Regions from separate parts of the Micromonospora sp. WMMC264 genome, predicted to be linked through region 4. Evidence: riboswitches for the same ligand, from Rfam matches in the RefSeq annotation. Region 4 holds a riboswitch; each other region holds the start of a gene.
What was found. A riboswitch is a leader RNA that binds a small molecule or an ion and turns the genes downstream of it on or off. The one in region 4 is predicted to bind cyclic di-AMP.

Region 1: another riboswitch for cyclic di-AMP. It lies ahead of O7542_RS25545 (C40 family peptidase); the one in region 4 lies ahead of O7542_RS09415 (transglycosylase family protein).
Region 2: another riboswitch for cyclic di-AMP. It lies ahead of O7542_RS02865 (hypothetical protein); the one in region 4 lies ahead of O7542_RS09415 (transglycosylase family protein).
Region 3: another riboswitch for cyclic di-AMP. It lies ahead of O7542_RS23225 (hypothetical protein); the one in region 4 lies ahead of O7542_RS09415 (transglycosylase family protein).

What each region holds. Positions count from the first base shown of each region.
Region 1 covers NZ_CP114907.1:5,751,910-5,757,172, forward strand. The annotation lists gene O7542_RS25535 (pyridoxamine 5'-phosphate oxidase family protein) at 1-96, opposite strand, end outside; gene dcd (dCTP deaminase) at 175-753, shown strand; gene O7542_RS25545 (C40 family peptidase) at 818-1,849, opposite strand; cyclic di-AMP (ydaO/yuaA leader) riboswitch at 1,863-2,000, opposite strand; gene O7542_RS25550 (peptidoglycan recognition family protein) at 2,239-4,272, shown strand; gene O7542_RS25555 (C40 family peptidase) at 4,338-5,263, opposite strand, start outside.
Region 2 covers NZ_CP114907.1:600,144-605,406, reverse strand. The annotation lists gene O7542_RS02875 (AAA family ATPase) at 1-195, shown strand, start outside; gene O7542_RS02870 (cation diffusion facilitator family transporter) at 290-1,204, shown strand; cyclic di-AMP (ydaO/yuaA leader) riboswitch at 1,348-1,479, shown strand; gene O7542_RS02865 (hypothetical protein) at 1,484-2,560, shown strand; gene O7542_RS02860 (SRPBCC family protein) at 2,557-3,093, opposite strand; gene O7542_RS02855 (STAS domain-containing protein) at 3,135-3,494, opposite strand; gene O7542_RS02850 (hypothetical protein) at 3,916-4,320, shown strand; gene O7542_RS02845 (BON domain-containing protein) at 4,491-5,165, shown strand; gene O7542_RS02840 (redoxin domain-containing protein) at 5,225-5,263, shown strand, end outside.
Region 3 covers NZ_CP114907.1:5,296,028-5,301,290, reverse strand. The annotation lists gene O7542_RS23230 (carbonic anhydrase) at 1-1, shown strand, start outside; gene O7542_RS23225 (hypothetical protein) at 63-1,088, opposite strand; cyclic di-AMP (ydaO/yuaA leader) riboswitch at 1,092-1,223, opposite strand; gene O7542_RS23220 (YibE/F family protein) at 1,378-2,661, opposite strand; gene O7542_RS23215 (SHOCT domain-containing protein) at 2,826-3,035, opposite strand; gene O7542_RS23210 (metal-sensitive transcriptional regulator) at 3,161-3,460, opposite strand; gene O7542_RS23205 (heavy metal-associated domain-containing protein) at 3,541-3,747, shown strand; gene O7542_RS23200 (hypothetical protein) at 3,783-4,739, shown strand; gene O7542_RS23195 (heavy metal translocating P-type ATPase) at 4,757-5,263, shown strand, end outside.
Region 4 covers NZ_CP114907.1:2,266,145-2,271,407, forward strand. The annotation lists gene O7542_RS09410 (LLM class flavin-dependent oxidoreductase) at 1-1,146, opposite strand, end outside; cyclic di-AMP (ydaO/yuaA leader) riboswitch at 1,319-1,464, shown strand; gene O7542_RS09415 (transglycosylase family protein) at 1,463-2,107, shown strand; gene O7542_RS09420 (YbaB/EbfC family nucleoid-associated protein) at 2,291-2,740, shown strand; gene O7542_RS09425 (M4 family metallopeptidase) at 2,875-4,938, opposite strand.

The DNA.
Region 1 (5,263 bases), 3.3 Mb from region 4:
GAGGTAGCCGAAGCCCGGCCCGTACTGCTGCATCAGGAGGCGGATCTCGCCGGCGAGGCGGGGCTCGTCGGCGGCGAATTCGGACCAGGAAGCCATGCGGACATCCTATCGAACACGTGTACGAAGAAGTAGTGCGACACGCAGGTCACCCATACCGGTCGCTATGGTGTTCCGATGCTGCTCTCCGACCGCGACCTGATCTCCGAGATCAAGGCCGGCACGCTCGCGCTGGAGCCCTTCGAGCCCACGCTGGTGCAGCCGTCGAGCATCGACGTACGCCTGGACCGGCTCTTCCGGGTCTTCAACAACCACCTCTACACACACATCGACCCGTCGGTCCAGCAGGACGACCTCACCTCGATGGTGGAGGTGCCCGAGGGCCAGCCGTTCGTGCTGCACCCGGGCGAGTTCGTGCTCGCCTCCACGCTTGAGGTGATCTCGCTGGGCGACCAGCTCGCGGGCCGGCTCGAGGGCAAGTCGAGCCTGGGGCGGCTGGGGCTGCTGACCCACTCGACAGCCGGCTTCATCGACCCCGGCTTCTCCGGCCACGTCACGCTGGAGCTGTCGAACGTGGCGAACCTGCCGATCACGCTCTGGCCCGGCATGAAGATCGGCCAGCTCTGCATCTTCCGGCTCTCCTCGCCGGCCGAGCACCCGTACGGCTCGGCCGTCTACGGCTCGCGTTACCAGGGGCAGCGCGGCCCGACGCCGAGCCGGTCCTGGCAGAGCTGGCGCACCTGGCCGACGCGCTGACGCCGCCCGCAGTTGTTAAGAAGGGCCCCCTCCTCTACCGGAGGCGTTAAGAGGGGGCCCTTCCTTACACGCGGCCGTAGCTGTTGATGTCGCCGTCGTCGACCCGCTTCATCGTGATGGGCTTGCCGGACTGGGAGGCGTGCACCACCCAGCCGTCGCCCACGTACATCGCCACGTGGTGCAGGTCGCTGTAGTAGAAGACGAGGTCGCCGGCGCGCAGCTCGGCCCGGCTGATGCGCTTCGTCACGCCGTGCTGCTGGCGTGCGCTGTGCGGCAGCGAGACGCCGCCCTTGGCCCAGGCCGCCATGGTGAGGCCCGAGCAGTCGAAGTGGTCCGGGCCGGCGGCGCCCCAGACGTAGATCTTGCCGATCTGGGCGCAGGCGAACTTCACCGCCGCTCCGGCCGGGCCGCCGGGATAGCCGGCCGGGCAGGGCGCCGGGCGCAGCGGGCCGCCGCCGCCCTTGCCGTACACCTTGAGCCGCAGCTTCTCCAGCTTGGCGATCTCGGCGTCGATCTGCTTCTTCTTCGCCGCGAGCTGGGCCTCGGTGCGCGCCAGGCCGGCGATCATCTCGTCCAGCGGCTTCTTCTTCGCCGCCAGCTCGTCGCGCAGCGCGGCGACCGAGCGCACCTGCTCGTGCTGGCGGTGCGCGAAGCGGTCGAGCAGCTCCAGGCCGTCGACCAGGTCACCGGGTGAGCGGCTGCCGAGCAGCGCGTTGACCGTGGAGAGGTTGTCGGCCTTGTAGGCGTCGGCGGCGAGGCCGCCGACCTGACCGAGCGCGGCGTCCACCCGCGCCTGGAGGGGTGCGATCTGGCGGCCGAGCGCGTCGGCCTGCCTGCGCCGCGCGGCGAGCTGCTCGCGTACGTCGTTGACCTGCTCGATGACCGGTTCGAGCTTGTTCCAGTCGCGGTCGATCTGGGCCTCGATCTCGGCGACCGAGGGTTCGGCGTGTGCCGCAGTGGCGCCGCCGGTCAGTACGACGGCGGTGCCGACCAGTGCGGCGAGGGCGGTGGTGAAGCGGGACCAGCGGGAACGCGGCGCGGCGCTGGACCGGTCGACCGACCGGTTCGACGACGGCCGCGGGGCATGGAGTGCCACCGGGCGTCCGTACTCCTTCTTCCGTACCGCCTACCGGGTTAGCTGACGGATTCGGGCGGGAAGGGAGCCGCCCTACCGCAGCAGCGCTGCGGATTCACCCCAGGTACCTGGTTCCCCGGCTCGCCCGGAGGCGACTCGGCGGTGTCGGACCGTCACCGACCGGGTTGGACGGTGAGACGTGCGGCCGACGATTCACCAGAGTAGGGACCACCGTTATCGATCCGCAACTTCCAGCGCCGTGACACTCCGTACGCGATCCAGCGCCACACCGCGCACGGAGGTGAAATTTTCTTTCACGACTGATTACTTACTGGAAAGGTATTGACCGTCGCGGGTGTGCGGAGTGAGGGTGGAAACGCAGTGACCCCCATCCCTGTCCAGGAGGTTCGATGCATCTCTCCGCCCCGCCGTCGGGCAGACGGATACTGCTCGCCGCCGCCGTGGCCACGGCCACCGCGCTGGCGACCACCGGCCCGGTTACCGCCGCGCCGGACACGTCCGCGCCCGCGAGCGACCGGCAACAACAATACGCCGCCGCCGCGGCCGAGTACGGCGTGCCCCAGAACGTGCTGCTCGGTGTCTCCTATCTGGAGTCCCGCTGGGACACCCACCCGGGTCAGCCCAGCACCAGCGGCGGCTACGGCCCGATGCACCTGACCGACGCCGCGCACATCCTCGCCACGCCGGGCAGCGCCCACGTCGACGAGGACGAGGACCCGCGCGGCGACGACTCCCGGCCGCTGAAGCTCGACCCGGCCACCGCCGCCGCGCCGACGCGGGAGACGCCGCTGCCGAGCGCCTCGCTCCAGACGCTCGACGCGGCCGCCGCGCTCACCGGGCTGGACGCGGGGACGCTGCGCACCGACCCGGCCGCGAACATCCGCGGCGGCGCGGCGCTGCTGTCGTCGTACCAGAAGGCTCTGGGCGGGCCGGTCGGCGCCGGCACCGACCCGGCGGCCTGGTACGCCGCGGTGGCCCGCTACTCCGGCGCGGACACCGCCGACGCGGCGGCGGCCTTCGCCGACGAGGTCTACGACCAGCTCGGCCAGGGCGCCACCCGGACCACCGACGACGGCCAGCGGGTCACGCTCGCCGCCACCGCCGCGAAGCCGGACCGCTCCCGGCTGGCCCGCCTCGGCCTGCGCACCGCGCAGCGGCCGGACGGGCTGGAGTGCCCGGTCCGGCTGGCCTGCGAGTGGATTCCCGCGCCCTACGAGCAGCTCAGCGACGACCCGGGCGACTACGGCAACCACGACCTGGCTGACCGGCCGAAGCAGCAGAAGATCGAGTACATCGTCATCCACGACACCGAGGGCTACTTCGGCCCGAGCGTCGACCTGGTGAAGCGGGCCGACTACCTGGGCTGGCACTACACGCTGCGCTCGGTGGACGGCTACATCGCCCAGCACATCAAGACCAAGGACGTCGGCTGGCACGCCGGCAACTGGTACGTCAATGCCAAGTCCATCGGCCTGGAGCACGAGGGCTTCGCCGGCCAGGGCACCTGGTACACCGAGGCGATGTACCGCACCTCCGCCAAGCTGGTCCGCCACCTGGCGCTGAAGTTCGGCATCCCGATGGACCGGCAGCACATCATCGGCCACGACAACGTGCCCGGCATCACCGCCGCCAACGTGGGCGGCATGCACTGGGACCCGGGGCCCTACTGGGACTGGTCGCACTACTTCGACCTGATGAAGGCGCCGTTCCGCGGCACCGGCACGGCGAAGACCGGCCTGGTCACCATCGACCCGGACTTCGCCACCAACCGGCCCGCGTTCACCGGTTGCAACCAGCAGCCGCCGGGCGTCCCGACGCCCACCCCGCCGGCGCAGCCGTGCCCCTCGCGCGGCTCCTCCGCGGTGATCCTGCGGACCGCGCCGAGCCCGGACGCCCCGCTCGTCAACGACCTCGGGCTGCGCCCGGACGGCACGCCGGACACCATGTACATCTCCGACCACGGCGCCCGCGCCTCGGCCGGCCAGACGTACGCGCTCGCCGGCCGGCAGGGCGACTGGACCGCGATCTGGTACCTCGGCCAGAAGGCGTGGTTCCACAACCCGGCCTCCGCGCCCACCGCCAAGTGGGCCACCGGCTTCGTGGTGACCCCGCGGCCCGGCAAGGCCACCATCCCGGTGTACGGCCGCGCCTACCCGGAGCAGTCCGCCTACCCGGACACCATCCCGTACCAGGCCATCTCTCCGCTGCAGTACACGTTCGCCGCCGGCCAGCGGTACGCGGTCGGCGGGGTGCTGCCCGGCGAGTACTACCGGGCGGTCTCGTTCGACGGTTCCGCGCCGGGTGACCGGACCGTGGTACGCGGGAAGAACCAGTACGTGCAGGTCCAGTTCGGCCACCGGATCATGTTCGTGAACCTGGACGACGTGCTGATCCTGCCGTCCCCGGTCGGCGCGCCGCGCTGACCCCTCCCCGAGAACGCGAAGGCCCCCGGTCCATGCGGACCGGGGGCCTTTCGGTGTGACCGAGGTCAGGTGACCCGGACGAAGCCGGCGAGCGGCTGGGTGTTGATGCTCGACACCTGGACCGGTTTGCCTGTCCGGGGCGCGTGCACCATCACCCCGTTGCCGAGATAGAGCCCGACGTGATGCAGATCGGAGCCGAAGAACACCAGGTCACCCGGGCGCGCCTCGGAACGGGACACCTTGCGGCCCTCGTTCCACTGCGCGCCGGTGAAGTGGGTGAGCGAGATGCCCGCCGCCTTGTACGCGTACTGCGTGAGGCCGGAGCAGTCGAACGCGTTCGGGCCGGTGGCGCCCCACACGTACGGGTCGCCGACCTGGGCGCACGCCGTCGCGATCGCGGTACGCGCGGCGCTGCTCACCACGCCGTCGATCTTCGGGCAGCCCGCCGGGCGGATCGAGGTCACCGGCAGCATCGCGGTGAGTCGCTTGATCTCCGAGTCGATCTGCTTCTTCTTCGCCGCGAGGTCGTTCTGCTGCTTGGTCTCCAGCTCGATCAGCTCGTCGAGCTTCTCCTTCTGCCTGTTGTACTCGTCCCGCACCTTGAGCACACCGGCGATCTGACGGCGCTGGTCGTCGGCGATCCGGTCCAGCATGACCAGCTGCTCGGCCAGCGTGCCCGGCTTGGTGCTCACCAGCAGCGCGCCCAGCTCCTGCGACGGGCCCTGGATGTAGTAGCGGGCCGCGATGTCGCCGACCTTGTTCATGGCGAGCGTGGAGGCCAGCTCCAGCGGCACCATCTTGTCCTTCAGCGCCTTGGACTTCTTCTGGTTGGCGCGAAGCTGCGAGCGGACCTTGTTGAACTGCTCGATGGTGGGTTCGAGCTGCTCCCACTGCTTGTCGATCTGCGCGTCGATCTCGTCCACCGACGGCGCCGCGTGCGCCGGAGCCGTCAGCATCCCGGCGCCGACCGCGGCGGCCGCGACCAGGGTGA
Region 2 (5,263 bases), 1.7 Mb from region 4:
GGCTGGCTGGGCGCGCTCGGCGCGGGCCGGCTCCAGGTGGTGACCAGCCTCCAGGCCAAGGGCATGGAGTACGACGGCGTGGTGCTGGTGGCGCCGAGCGAGATCCGGGCCGATCCGGGCTCGGGCGTGCGCACGCTCTACGTGGCGCTGTCCCGGGCGACCCAGCGCCTCACCACGCTCGACCCGGTGGGGTGAGGGGCCACGCCCGCGCCACCCACAGTTCACTTGCATACATAGCGATGTGAGCATACATTGGGCCCGGCCGGTACGCGGCAGGGAGGGTGTTGGCGTGGGCGCAGGTCATGACCACAGCAGCGCGGTGGCCAACGCGGCACACCGCCACGCAGGCCGGCTCTGGGCCGCGTTCGCGCTGCTCGCCGTCCTGATGGTGGTCGAGGCGGTGGCCGCCTTCACCACCGGCTCGCTCGCCCTGCTCTCCGACGCCGGGCACATGTTCACCGACGTGCTCGGCATCGGCATGGCCCTCGCGGCGATCACCGCCACCCGGCGCGCCGGCACCGACCCGCAGCGCACGTTCGGCCTCTACCGGCTGGAGGTGCTCGCCGCCCTCGCCAACGCCGTGCTGCTCGGCGCCGTCGCGGTCTACGTCCTGATCGAGGCGGTACGCCGCTTCGGCGAGCCGCCGGAGGTGCTGGCCGGCCCGATGCTCGTGGTGGCGGTGCTCGGCCTGCTCGCCAACATCGTCGCCTTCGCGCTGCTGCGCGCCGGGGCGAAGGAGAGCATCAACCTGCGCGGCGCGTACCTGGAGGTGCTCGGCGACCTGCTCGGCTCGCTCGGCGTGATCGCCGCGGCGCTGGTCATCGCGGTGACCGACTGGTGGTGGGCGGACCCACTGGTCGCCGTCGGGATCGGCCTGTTCATCCTGCCGCGCACCTGGCGGCTCGGCCGGGCCGCGGTGCGCATCCTGGTGCAGGCGGCGCCGGAGCACCTCCAGGTGACCGCCGTGCACGACCGACTGGCCGCGGTCCCCGGCGTGGCCGAGGTGCACGACCTGCACGTCTGGACGCTCACCTCGGGCATGGAGGTGGCCTCGGCGCACCTGACCACCGACCCGGGCGTGGACCCGGCCGGGGTGCTGGCCGCCGCGCGGACGGCGCTGCACGAGGACTTCTCCATCGATCACGCCACGTTGCAGGTCGAACCCGGAGCGTCAGCCGGAGTGTGCGGAAAGACCGAGTGGTGATTAGGGCAGACTTAAATCACCGTGACTGCTGTACACTTATGTCGGTTTTGCCCCACCATGCGGCACTGCGCAACGGAGCCACGCCCGGGCCGCGCCGGTAGGCTCGGTCGCGGCCGCAGCCACCGGCGTCACGGGCGCAGGTGGGGTGGCCGTCGCCTAATCGCCCGAAGGGGCGAGCCGGGGAACCACGTACGTGGGGTGCATCCGCGTCAGCGGTAGGGATCTTCCGTCCCGAACCCGTCAGCTAACCCGGTCGGCGGTTGACGGAAGGACATGTGAATGCCCCCAGTGGCACCTGTACGACGGACGGCCGCCCGGTTGGCGGCCCTGCTCGTCGCGACGCTGACTGTCGGCGTCGCGACCGTTCCGGCCTCCCCCGCCTCGGCGGCGCCCCGGACCGCCCTGCTCGCCGCCGCGCCCGGCGACGACGAGGGCGGCACGCCCGAGCTGCGCGCCCAACTCGACGCGGCCAGCAAGGGCTGGCTGGAGGCGAAGGCCGCGCTGAACCGGTCGGTGGACCGCCAGAAGCAGCTCAACGACCAGCTCGCGAAGGTCGGCGCCGAGCTGGCCGTACGTGACGCCAAGGTCGGTGAGATCGCCGGGGTGGCGTACCGCGCCGGGCGGCTCGGCACCGCCGCCGCGCTGCTCGACAGCAGCAGCCCGGCGGGCTTCATGGACCGGGCCGCCACGCTGGAACAGGTCGCCGCGCACGAGGACCGCACGGTGCGCGAGCTGATCACCACCCGGGACGAGGCCACCCGCACCCGGGCCGCGCTCGACACCGAGATCCGCGAGCAACGCAAGCAGGTCGAGGTGATGGGCAAGCGCAAGGAGCAGGCCGAGCGCGCGCTCGAAGTGGCGAACGAACGTTCCGCCCGCAACAACAGCAGCGGCGGCGGCAGCGTCCAGGGCACCTCAAGCAAGAACGCGAAGCCCGCACCACGCAACTCGGACGGCTCGTGGCCGTCGGAGTCGTGCAGCGTCAACGACCCGACCCCGGCCAACGGCTGCATCACCCCGCGGACGCTGCACGCGCTGCAGCAGGCCAAGGCGGCCGGTTTCACCAGGTACGTCTCGTGCCACCGGCCCAGCGGCTCGGGCGAGCACCCGAAGGGGCGGGCCTGCGACTTCGCCGCCCAGAAGAACGGCTTCGGCGGCGTGGCCAGCGGCGGTGACCGGACGTACGGCAACAACCTGGCCGCGTACTTCGTGCGCAACGCCGACCCGCTCGCCGTGCTCTACGTGATCTGGTTCAAGCAGATCTGGCTGCCCAGCAGCGGGTGGAAGTCGTACAGCGGCGGCAACGGAGACCCGTCCAGCGACCACACCAACCACGTGCACCTGTCGGTGTACTAGCGCGCTCCCGGGGGGCCGGCCGGATCGGGCCGGCCCTCCAGCGTCGCGCCGAGACGGGCCGCCAGGCTCAGGTGAGCCGCCCGGGCCTGGCGGAACGCGTACCCGAACAGCGGCGCCGGCGCGGTGAGCGTGATCTCCACGTCGATGCGCACGGTGCCGTCGGGCTCGTCGCGCAGCCGGGTGTGGTTGCGCACCGTCGTCGCCGGCTGCTGCCGGGCCACAGTGACCACCTCGTCCTCGCTCGCGACCAGCACGTCCGCCTGGTACGTGACCGGGAAGTGCAGCGGGCCCAGTTGCAGCCGGTCGGTGATCGCGTAGCTGGCCAGCGCGCCCGGCCGGGCCGGCAGCTGCCGGACCCGGACGATCAGCGGATGCAGCTCGCCCTGGCGACTCAGGTCACCCAGCAGTGCCACCGCGTCGGCCCGGCTGCACCGGGCCTGCACGGTGTAGCTGAAGCTGTCGCTGCTCTGCAAGCGGGCCCCCTCGCCGTCGTACGTCGCGACGATCGTCCCGTACCGACGCCGGGCTGGCAACGGGTAGAAGGTCCCCTGGCCGCAGGGGGTGCGAACGGCGCTCAGGCGCCGGGCAGCACCTCGGGGGTGTCGTCGGCGAACCACGGCTCGGGAGCGCCGAAGAGGCCGAGCAGGCCGGTCACCCAGAGCTGCCGGTGCACGAACCGGCTCGGCTCGGTGACCACGAGCTTGACGCCACTGACCTCGCAGGTCTGGAAGCCGGCCACCATGGCGCTGATGCCGACCGAGTCGATGAACGTGACGAGCCGCATGTTCAGCTCGATGCGCGAGGGACGGCCCTTCGCGAGCACCTCGGCGATCGCTTCCCGCACCTCGTACGCGGTGTCGACGTCGATCTCCCCACGGGGCGCGATCTGGACGACACCACCCGGCCGCACCGACTTCACGATCGACAGGCTCACGCGAGCACCTCCACTCGCCCTTGACGGGCGCCTCATCAGTACGCGGGCCGCGACCGAGAGTATTCCTCCAACGGCCCGGTCGCCACCCCCCGGGATGAGCAATTCGCGAACTGGGCACACCTGGGCGCTCCCAATCCGGACCTCCGGGTTCCAGTTTCCCCTTCGACGCGGGCCGCGGCCAGCCGTACGGCCGGTCGGACCCGTCGATCCGCCGACCAGGGTAGCGGGCGCGCGCACGTCCCGTCGGCACCGGTCCCGGCGCGTTCGGGTGGTTCGTCCCGTTCGCTGCTCACGAGCCGGGCACCACCGCGAGGGTTTGCCGCGTGCGCCGGTGGGGCACTGCCCCGAGACAGTGAACGCGCCGGATGGACACCGGAGTCCGAAGTGGCCGCCGGCCTTCGGCACCCGAGGAGGTAGAACGATGTTCGGATCCAACCTGCTGGACCGCCGGGGCAAGGCCGAGCGGGTCGCCGACCAGGCGTGGCAGCACCTGCTCTCCGCGGCCGGCTCCGCCGGTGACAGCGTGCGCGACGCCACCCGCAGCGCCCGCCGCAACTCCTCCGGCTTCGCCGACGACGCCACCGACCTGGTCGGCTCCGCCGCCGAGGAGGCGCGCCGGCGGGCCACGCTCGCCTTCGACGCGCTGGCCGGACGCCGGCCCGCCCTGCCCTGGACGCTGCTGATCGCGGCGGCGCTCGCGGGCGCGGCGATCGGCTGGGCCGCCGGCACCGCCGCGCGCGCCGCGGGCAGCCGCGACCGCGCCGCGGACGAGATCGAGTTCGTGGACGTGGACCGCCCGAACTCCCCGGCCGGCCTGGACGGCTGAACCCCACCCGACCGGCACGGTGGCCGCTCCCGGCACTCCCGGGGGCGGCCACCGTGCCGCGTGGTGCTCTCCCCCACCCGGACCGGGTGAGGGCCGGTCACCCGGGACACGCGCAGGATCGCGGGTGCGGGACCGCGTGCCCGCGCCGCCATCGACGGAGGGAGAGCCGGATGGCCACCGACACGATCACGCGCACCGACCGGGACATCCAGTCCGCGGTGCTCGACGAACTGACCTGGGAGCCCCGGGTCGGCCCGGACGAGATCGGCGTAACCGTCACCGAGGGCGTGGTGACGCTGACCGGCCGGGTGGACAGCTACGCCAAGAAGTGGGCTGCCGAGCGGGCCGCGCACCGGGCCGCCCGGGTCCGCGCGGTCGCCAACGACCTCGCCGTCCAGATCGCCACCGCGGCCGGCCGGGAGGACCCGGAGATCGCCGTCGCGGCCGTACGGGCGCTGGAATGGGACGCGTTCGTGCCGGTCGAGACGCTGCAGGTGACGGTCTCCGACGGCTGGGTCACGCTGCACGGCGACGTCGAGTGGGAGTACCAGCGGCGGGCCGCCGAACGGTCGGTCGCCCGGCTCACCGGCGTACGCGGAGTGAGCAACGGGATCGCCGTGCGCCCGGCGGTCCGCGCCGACGGCCACGACCTGGCCGAACGGATCGTGGACGCGCTCGCGCGCAACGCCGCCACCGAGGCCGAGAGCGTCGACGTCCGGGTGCACGGCGACACCGTCGTGCTCGGCGGGCAGGTCCACTCGCCCGGCGAGCGCGCGGAGATCGAGCGGGTGGTGTGGAACGCCCCCGGCATCCGGGAGGTGCACAACCACCTGGTCGTGCGCTGAGCCGAACCACCCCGCCCGGGTGAGCCCGCCTCACCCGGGCACCCGCCATGGTGGGAGGCATGAGTGATCCGAACGGGCTGATCACACCCGGGCGGGCC
Region 3 (5,263 bases), 3.0 Mb from region 4:
ACCGGAGCGCCGGACGACGAAGGGGCCGCCCACGGGGGCGGCCCCTTCTTGCTGCGTCCAGGTCAGAGCATCGACATGTGGACGTGGTCGGTGTGGTTCGACGGCCCGCTGTACGACCTCCAGCCGGTGGCCGGGAACCAGATCTGCCGGTTCCAGATCACGTAGTAGATGCCCAGCCGGTCGGCGTTGCGGATGAGGAAGGCGGCCACGTCGTTGCCGTACTTGCGGGTGTCGTTGTTGTGCCAGGGTGAGAAGCCGCTGTTCTGCAGCGACCAGTCGCACGCCTTGCCCTTGGGGTGCTCCCACGGCCCGCCCGGCCGGTAACAGCCCACGAAGCGCGTGTAGCCGGCGCGCCGGACCTCCTTGTAGGCGTGCAGCGTCCGCGGCGTGATGCAGCCCGAGGTGGTCGGGTCGTTCTCGCTGCACGACTCGGCCTTCCAGCCGCCGTCGGCGGTGCGGCCGGGGCCGATCTTGGCGACCGGTGAGGTGGCGTCGACCAGGCCGCCGGTGAAGCCGAGGCCGCCGACGAGCTTGAGGGCGCGTTCGGCCTGCACCTTCTCGCGCTCCATCGCGTTCTTCTGCTTCTCCTGCTCTCGCACCTCGGCGTCGAGCGCGATCTTGGCCGTCTCGGCGCGGTTCTTGACCGCGTTGATGGCGGCCAGGCGCTGCGCGTTGAGGAGGTTCAGCTCGTCCAGGGCGTTGACGCGGCGGACGAACGAGTCGGGCGAGTTGCTCTCCAGCAGCATCGCCATCGCGCCCATCCGGCCGGTCCGGTAGGACTGGGCGGCGAGCTGGTTGACCTGCGGGCTGAGCGCCTCGAGTTCGGCCTGTGCCGCCTGTACCTCGGCGGCCAGCCGCCGCTGGCGGTCCTGCGACTTGGCCAGCTTCGCCTTCGCCTGGAGGAAGTTCCGGTTGGCGCTGTCGATCGCCTCGGTGATGAGCGGTGGTTCGCCGTCCTCCTCGTGCCCGGACGGCTTCGGGGCCGCCGCGGCGGGGGCCGCCGTCGCCGAGTTCGGCCCGGCCAGCACTGCCAGCGAGGCCAGCACGGCCACCAGGGGTGTCAGCCAGCGGCGCAGGGGTGGCGTCACAGTGTTCCCTTCCGTCGGCCGCCGACCGGGTTAGCTGACGGGTTCGGGACGGAAGTGGCCCCTACCGCTCGCGCGGATTCACCCCATGTACCTGGTTCCCCGGCTCGCCCGCAGGCGATTGGGCGGCGGCACCGCTGGCGCCGGTGCGCGCCTTCGGCGGTGACCGGCAGCGAGGTTACCCGACAGCACTCCTGCGGATCTACGTCCGGAAGCCGACCAATAGCGAGATTTCGCCGTGGCGCACCGTGACCAGCGTCGCGTTTGAAATCGATGGTCACCGTGCGGAGTGTCACCATGTCGCCTCCGTACTCTTTCCGCCGCCGAGCGCCTCCAGCGCGTCGTCGCGTCCGGTCGGCGGACGGGGCGGCGGGGGTACGGGCGACGCCGGCTCCGGACCGGGCGCGCGCCGTCCGGCGGTGGTCACGATCGCGGCCAGTGCGGTCGTCAGCGGTACGGCGGCGATCAGGCCGAGCGTGGCCACCGCGCTGCGGACGATCTCCTGGGCGAGGAACTCGCTGGTGAGGATCTGGCTCACCGGGCGGGAGTCGGCGACCAGCAGGAGCAGCAGTGGCAGCGACGCGCCCGCGTACGCCAGCACGATGGTGTTGACGGTGGACGCGATGTGGGCCCGGCCGACGCGGGTCGCCGCCCGGTAGAGCTGCCGCCGGGACAGCCCCGGGTTGGCGTGCGCGAGTTCGGTGACGGTGGCCGCCTGGGTGACGGTGACGTCGTCCAGCACGCCCAGCGAGCCGATGATGATGCCCGCCAGCAGCAGTCCGTGCAGGTCCACGTCGCCCTGGAACATGGACAGCGTGGTGGCGTCCTCGCTGCCGAAGCCGGTCAGGTGGGTGGCGGACGTGGCGAGCAGGCCGAGCACGCCGGTGACCACCAGGCTGCCGAGCGTGCCGAGCACCGCCACCGACGTCTGCGCGGTGATCCCGTGCGTCAGGTAGAGCACCACGAACATGATCAACGCGGCGCCCACGATCGCCACCAGCAGCGGCGGCTGGCCGCCACCGATGCCGGGCAGCACGAAGCCGAGCAGGATGGCGAAGCTGGCCGCCAGGCCGCCGAGCGCGGCGAGCCCGCGCCAGCGGCCGAACGCCACGATCGCGGCGGCGAAGAGCACCAGCAGCCAGATCAGCGGCGTGCCGCGCTGGTGCTCGGCGATGTTGTAGGACTTCACCGAAGGGTCGGCCGGGTCGATCAGCTCGACCAGGACGATCTTGTCGCCGACCTCGACCCGGGGCGCGCCCGGTCCGGCCGGGAGCGGCGTCTCGACCTGCCGTCCCGCGTCCGGGCCCTGCTCGGCGGCGACGGTCGCGGTGCCGCAGGGGCCGCCCGCGCCCTCCGGGGCCTCCGGCGTCGGCGGGCAGGGTTCGGTGACCACCCGGGTCACGGTGCCGTGGTAGCGGGGGACGTCCGCGCCGCCGACCGGCTCCCGGTCCTGCCGGGGCCAGAGCACCAGCGCGGCGATCACGGTGAGCGCGAACAGCGGCACCACCACGGCGACGAGCAGCCGCCGTACGCCCGGTGGCGTGGGCGGTGCGGGGCGGGTGTGGTCGGCACCCAAGGCGTCTCTCCCAACGGTCGCGGCGACGCCTGGTCCGCCGGACCGGTCTGGTCACCGGGCCGGCGCGGACGTGTCGACCACGTCCGGGTCGTCGCCCCGACATGGTAGGCAGCCCGGCTGGGTGCTCCCGGACACCGTGACCGGTGACGCGCGCCCCGCGCGGGTCAGGCCAGTCCGGCCCGGCGTCGCCGGTACTCGTCCTCGTCGATCTCGCCGCGGGCGTACCGCTCGTCGAGGATGCGCCGGGCCGCCGTCGGCCCGGACCGCTGCGGGCCGGTCCACCGCACGGCCAGCCAGAGGAGCCCTGCCAGCACCGCCAGCACCGCCAGGGACCAGATCCACATCCAGCCCATCATCGGGCTCTGCCACATCATCGGGCCGCCCTCCGTCCGTCACCGCGGGTCCGCCGGGGCCGGCCTGCCCGCCACTTCGACGGTACGGCCGCACGGGCGCGTCGGCGCGGGTCGATGTGCCCTGCTCGGAGGGGCGGAGGTCCCGTTCAGCCGCGCTTCATCAGGCGGCCGACGGCGGCCATCATCTCGGTCGCCATCTCGTCGGCCCGGCCCTCGGCGGCGCCCTCGTGCATGCAGTGCCGCGCGTGCCCGTCGAGCAGGCCGAGGCCGACCTTGTCCAGCGCCGCCTGGATGGCCGAGATCTGGGTCAGCACGTCGATGCAGTAACGGTCGTCCTCGACCATCTTCTCGATGCCACGGACCTGACCCTCGATCCGGCGGAGCCGGGCGAGGAGCTGGTCCTTGCTGGCGGTGTAGCCCCGGGTCGGGCTGGACGGAGCGGTCATGAGAACGAGGATAGCGTACCCCTCGGGGGTATGCTAACGTTCCGGCTGTACCCCCAGGGGGTATGAGATCGGAGGGCGACATGGAGAGCACCTACCAGGTGAGCGGTATGACCTGCGGCCACTGCGTCAACTCGGTGAGCACCGAGCTGAGCGCGCTTCCGGGCGTCACCGGCGTCCGGGTCGACCTGGCCACCGGCCGGGTCACCGTCACCAGTCAGAACCCGCTGGACACGGACACCGTCCGCGCGGCGGTCGACGAGGCCGGCTACGACCTCGTCGGTGCGTGACGGGTCCACGGGACCCGCAGAACCGAGGAGAAACCATGAACACGGCGACGAAGCTCAGCGGCTTCGCGCTCGGCCTCGTGGCGGTCTTCGGCGCGGCGTACGGGATCGGCAACCTGGCCGATCCCGTCGCCCCGGCCGCCGAGACCCGCCACGACGACAGCGGCAGCGACCACGGGACCGGCGACACCGGTCACGGTGACGAGAACGGCGCCGACGCGCACCTGCCCGGCGGGCTGCTCGTCTCCGAAGGCGGCTACACGCTCCAGCCCGCCACCGCGCCGGCCGGGCAGTTCGCCTTCCGGATCACCGGCCCGGACGGCACGCCGGTCACCCGCTTCGAGGTGGCCCACGACAAGCGCATGCACCTGATCGTCGCGCGCCGGGACCTGTCCGGCTTCCGGCACGTCCACCCGGAGATGGCCGGCGACGGCACCTGGCGGGTCGCCTCCCCGCTCGACGGCCCCGGGGTGTGGCGGGCGTTCGCCGACTTCACGCCCGAAGGCGGCGAGCCGTTGACCCTCGGCCTGGACGTCACGGTCCCCGGCGAGCTGGCCGCCCGGCCGCTGCCGGCGCCGGTGACCAGCACCACCGTCGACGGCTACACAGTCACGCTGACCGGCACGCCGGAGCCGGGCCGGACCAGCCGGCTCACGCTCTCCGTCAGCCGCGACGGGAGACCGGTCACCGACCTTCAGCCCTACCTCGGCGCGTACGGGCACCTGGTGGCGCTGCGGCAGGGCGACCTGGCGTACCTGCACGTGCACCCGGAGGGCACACCCGGCGACGGGCGCACCCCCGCCGGTCCGGCGATCACGTTCGCCGCCGAGGTGCCCTCGGCCGGGGCGTACCGTCTCTACCTGGACTTCCGGCACGGCGACGCGGTGCACACCGCCGAATTCACCGTCCTGGCCGGCGACCCGACCGCGCCGGTATCCACCACCGCACCGACCCCGGACGCCGGACACGGCACGCCGGGGCACGGGCACAGTTGAGCGCCGGAGGTGCCGCGATGACTGCCACGGGAAAGACGCTGCCCACCGCGCCGAACCTGATCGAACTGGCGATCGGCGGGATGACCTGCGCGTCCTGTGCCGCCCGGATCGAGAAGAAGCTCAACCGGATGGACGGCGTCGAGGCGACAGTGAACTACGCCACCGAGAAGGCCACCGTCCGGTACGCCGACGACATCGCGCCGGCCGACCTGATCGCCACCGTCGAGAAGACCGGTTACACCGCCGTGGTGCCGCCCCCGCCCGAGCAGGCGGCCGCAGCGGCCGGGGAGCCGGCGGACGAGCTGCGCGTCGCGCGTACCCGGCTCTGGGTCTCCGCCGTGCTCACGCTGCCGGTGATCGTGCTCGCCATGGTCCCGGCCTGGCAGTTCGACTACTGGCAGTGGGCCTCGCTCACGCTGGCCGCCCCCGTGGTGGTCTGGGGCGGGCTGCCGTTCCACCGCGCCGCGCTGGTCAACCTGCGGCACGGCGCGGCGACCATGGACACGCTCGTCTCGCTGGGCACG
Region 4 (5,263 bases):
GTCGCGCACCTGGGCCAGCTCCTGGCGCAGGTGGTCGTGCACGTCCACCAGGTGCTGCCCGGCGGCCTGCCCCCGGGGTGGGTAGACCTGGCCGGCCGGAGGCGGCGGGGCGGTCGGCCGGGTCGACTCGTCCCAGGGGCGGCGCGCGCTCAGACGTACCCCCGGGTCGGGGGTGGGGGTGACCGCCAGCGTGGCCGCGCCGCCGGTGGCGGCCGTGTCGTCGGCGACCGCGCGGGCCCCGCTGCCGGGCGCGGTGCGCTCGGCGGCGACGAGTTCGCGGACCGCCGGCGCGACCTCCTGGGCGAAGATCTGGATCGCGCGCGGCTCGTCGCTGCCGAGGATGAACGTGGTGACGCCGTGCTCCAGCGTGAGCCCGGCCAGCTCCTCCACCCACTGCTCCGGCGGGCCGGCCAGGAAGCCGGCCGACGAGCGCGCGAACGTGCCGGTCACGTTGAGCATGCGGCGGATCTCGGCCGGGTCGCGCCCGGCAGCCTGCGCGCCCTCGTCCACGAGCGCGTTCAGGGCGGGCAGCTCGTCGGGGCCCTTGGGCAGGTAGGACAGGGAGGGCAGCCAGCCGTCCGCGGCGCGGCCGACCAGGCGCAGCATGCGCGGCTTGTACGCGCCGACCCAGATGCCCACCCGATGCGCGGGCGCCGGGCCGCGCTTGGCGCCGACCACCCGGTAGTGCTCGCCGTCGACGCGGATCATGCCGCGGCGGTCGGTGTCCCAGACCTCGCGGATCACCCGGATCGCCTCGTCCAGGGCCTCGACCGCCGCGCCGGGGGACAGGCGCCGCCCGCCCGTCGCCTCGATCGCGTCCCAGAACGCGCCCGCGCCGAGTCCCATCTCGACCCGGCCGCCGGTGAGCAGGTCCAGGCTGGCCACGCTGCGGGCCAGCACCACCGGCTGGCGCAGCGGCAGGTTGAGCACGTTGCCGGCCAGGTGGATGCGCTCGGTGACGGCGGCCACGTAGGACATCAGCGTCCAGGTGTCCAGGAAGCCCGGCTGGTACGGGTGGTCCTGGAACGTGACCAGGTCCAGCCCGACCTGTTCGCAGAGCGTGGCCAGCGCCACAACCTGGTCGGGCTGCCCGGCGGCGGGCGTGATGAAGCCGCCGAAGGTCAGCTCGTGTCCGTGATCGGTCATCCGTCCCGCCCCTCCCGTGATCTTGCTCGGCCCTGCCACGGTAGCTCCACAGGTGGTAGCCCGGCCGGGTGAACACCATCACAAGAAGTGGACGATCGTCGCAAACCGTCCTTAGCGTCGGTTTCGTTCGCATTCGCGGGCACCGCGGGCCGGAAACGCCAAATCCCGCCGCCGGCCCCGGTAACCGAACCTCGTGCGGGAGCGGGGGAACCACACGTTCCACGGTGCATCGTCACCTCGGGGTGAAGCCGCCACCGGCGGCCGGGCTCCTCGGCCCGAACCCGACAGCTCACCTCGTCGGCGTGGAGGAATCCACATGGCAACTGCATACTCGGCCCGAAGCCGCCGTACCGCTCTCGGTGCGGTGGTGACCGGCGCCGCCGTCGGCGTCGCGACCCTGTTCGGCCCGGCCGCACCGGCCAGCGCGGGCGTCAACTGGGACGCGGTCGCGCGCTGCGAGTCCGGCGGCAACTGGAAGATCAACACCGGCAACGGCTACTACGGCGGGCTCCAGTTCTCCCGCGCCACCTGGAACGGCTACGGCGGCCAGAAGTACGCCGCCCGCGCCGACCTGGCCAGCCGGTCCGAGCAGATCGCCGTCGCGGAGAAGGTGTTGCGCGGCCAGGGCATCGGCGCGTGGCCGGTCTGCGGCAAGAAGGGCGGCTCGGCGAACGCCGCGGCGACCCGGTCCGAGCGGGCGGCCCCGAAGAAGGCCACCTCGAAGAAGTCCGCCCCGAAGCGGGCCGCCACGCGCAAGACCGCGCCGGAGCGGGCCGCGACGACTGCGGCGCCGCAGCCGTCGGCCGGGACGTACGTGGTCCGGCGCGGGGACACGCTGTCGGAGATCGCCGTGGCGCAGCGCGTCGACGGCGGCTGGCGTGCCCTGCACGAGCGCAACCGGGCAGTGGTCGGCGACGACCCCGGCCTGATCTTCCCCGGTCAGCGGCTGCGTCTGCGCTGATCTGGTCCGGACGCCCGGCCGGTTCGACCCGGCCGGGCGTCCGGCCGCCCGCGACACGCCGCGCCGCCGGTGTCCGGCCTGCTCGCGGCGCCGGACGCCACCCGTGACGGCCGCTGACCGCGATTCGTCGGAGCCGGTTGCTAGGGTCACGATGATCGGCTCAGACGTGAAGAAAGCGCGGAAATGACCAACGATCCGTTCTCGGCGGCCGCGAGCATCGACGAACTGCTGACCCGCACGCAGCAGGCGCTCACCGCGATGCGCTCCCGGGCCTCGGAGCACGCCGACGGCGAGCCGGGCGACCTGCTGCGCGCCGAGGGCACCGCAGCCGACGGCCGAGTCCGCGCGGTCGCCGTTCAGGGCGGCCGGCTGGATTCCGTGACGATCGACCCGGACTTGGCCGGCGAGCCCCTCGACGTCCTCTGCGGACATGTCACCGCCGCCGCCAACGCCGCGCTGTCCGAGCTGGACGCCCGGGTCAGCGCGTCGGCGCGGGCCGACGCCGACGCGCTCGCCGCCCGGCTCGGCAGCATGGGTGACCAGGCCGAGCTGTTCGGTCGCGCGATGCACGAGGCGGCCGCGCGGATCCACCGCGACCGCGGCACGGCGTCCCAGGCCGGGCGTCCGGCCTGACCTGACCGCACACGGCCCGGCACGACGCGGCGCCGCCCCGGCACGCGGCGGCGGCCACGCGCGACGCGGCACCGCCCGGCACGACGAGGCGGCCGGCCGCCGGGAGGACGACGACCGGCCGCGCTACGCCACGGTCAGCTCAGGGTGACCGCGGTGTCGTCGACGACGAAGGACGTCTGCAGTGAGCTGTCCTCCACGCCGCTGAACGAGATGGTCGCCGTGGTGCCTGCGAGCGACGAGATGTCGAAGGACCGCTGCACGTAGCCGGTGGCCTTGTTCAGGTTGGAGTAGGTGGCCAGCGTGGTGCTGCCGGCCTTGACGGTGAGCTTGTCGTACGCGGTGCCGGTGGTCGTCTCCGCGCTGTCGATGTGCAGCCAGAAGCTGAACGTCGCGCGGCATCCGGCCGGGATCGTCACCGACTGACTGAGCGTGTCGGTGTGCGACGAGCCGTACCCGTCCAGCCACGCCTTGTACGAGCCGCCGTGCGCGGCCTGGCCGCTGTCGGTGGTGATGACGCCGGACGAGGCGCTCCAGCTCACGTTGCCCGACTCGAAGCCGGGGTTGGCGAGCTTGTTGCCGGAGCAGCCGCCCGACGGCGGGGTGGTCGTGGTGCTCGGTGTGGGCGTCGGGGTGCCACCGGCGCAGGTCGGCTCACCCGACTGGGCCGGCACGCTGACCGCCGCCCAGGCCGCCTTGACCGCGTTGAACTCGGTGCAGCTGCTCGGGTAGAGGTTCTTCGCCGCCTGCAACGTCCAGACGCGGTACTTCAGGTAGGACGAGGACGACGTCTTCAGCAGCATGGCGTTGTACATGATCTTGATGGCCTTCTGGATGCCCAGGCCGCTCACGCTGCTGCTGTTGCAGGTCGAGCTGGACGGCTGCCCGTTGGTCGGGCTGCTGCCGTTGGCCAGCAGGTAGAACCAGTGGTTGCCGGGCCCGGCCGCGGCGTGCACCTCGGTCGACGGGATGCTGCTCGAGTAGCAGTTCGGGTCGCCGAGCGCCGACGGGTTGTACATGTTGCGGATCGGGCCGGAGCCGACCAGGTTGATCTTCTCGCCGACCAGGAAGTCCGGCGCGTCGTAGCTGGACGGCTCGTTGGCGAACCACTCGGTGGCCGCGCCGAACGTGTCCGCCACGAACTCCTGCGTGCCGCCGCCGGAGATGCCGCCGGGGGTGTTGTCGTCGATGCCGTGGCCGATCTCGTGCGCCACCACGTCCAGCGAGCCGATCCACTGACCGGCGGTGTTCTTGCCGATCTGCACCTGGCTGCCGTCGTAGTAGGCGTTCTGGTCGTTGAGGCCCACCCGGATCGGCCAGTAGCCGCCGTTGCCGTTGGCGCCGTTGCGGCCCAGCCACTGGGCGAGCATCTTGTGCTCGGTCTGCGCGGAGAACAGCGCGTCCACGCAGCCGGTCTCCTTGTTCGTGGCGGTGCCGTTGCCCCACACGTCGTCGGAGCCGCTGAACGTGGTGTTGTTCGCCGCGTCCTGGCAGCTCAGGTTCGTGACGGTCGGGTCCTTCATGGTGTACGTGGAGCCCGACTGGGTGGTGTTGAGCGTGAGCGGGCTGGGCCCGTTCCAGGCGCCGGTGCCGGTGCCGCGTACCACGTGCTCCTGCTTGCGCAGGACCGCGCCGGTACGGGCGTCGACGTCGACGGTGAGCCGGCTCGGGCCGTCCGCGCTGGTGCCACGTACCGTGGTCTCCCAGGCCAGCGCCGGTGCGGCGCCGAGCGTGTAGACGACGAGCGTGGTGCCCTCGACGGCGCTGACGGTCTTGAGCTGGGCGCGCGCCGTGGCCGCGGCGGCGGCCTGGGTCAGCGCGGGCGTGGTGGCGAGGGCGCCGATCGGCCGCTGCTGGGCGACCGAGGCGTACTTGAGGTTGCCGGCGGAGTCGGTGGCCAGCACGAAGTCGCCGCCGACCACGGGCAGGCCCTTGTAGGTGCGCTCGTACGGCACGTACTGGGTGCCCTCGGAGGAGATGACCGGCTTCTGGACGAACGCGTCGTCGGAACCGGCCTGGAGGTAGGCGGGGCGGTTCGCGACCAGCGCGCGGGTCGAGTCGGCGGCGGCCGCTCGGGCCTGGGCCGGGTTGGGGGCGGCGGGCCCGGGTGGCGCGGCCTGCACGGCCGCGGCGGTGCCGGCGGCGATGACGCCGGCCGCCGCCGCGCCGGTGAGCGCGGCGAGGCGAGGTGAGAGTTTCACGGAGGTTTGCTCCTGTTCTACAGGCGCGCCGCACGAGCCCGGTGGGGACGGGCGGCGCGGTGGTGCGAGGCAGGGTGACGGCCGGTCACCGGAGCTGCCGGCGTGGCTCCGGGTCGACAGATCGACCGTCGCGATTCGCCGGGGGTCGGCGGTTCGCTGGTGCACAATCACACGCCGCGCGAGCCGTGAGCAATGGGTGACCTGGGCAACGGCTGGCAGTCGGGCGTGTCGCCGCGCGTGTCGTCCCAGGCAACCATGATCTTCAATAGGCCCTGATCAGGGCGAACATTGCCGACAGTGGATGGGGGCCCGTGCAAATTGCGGA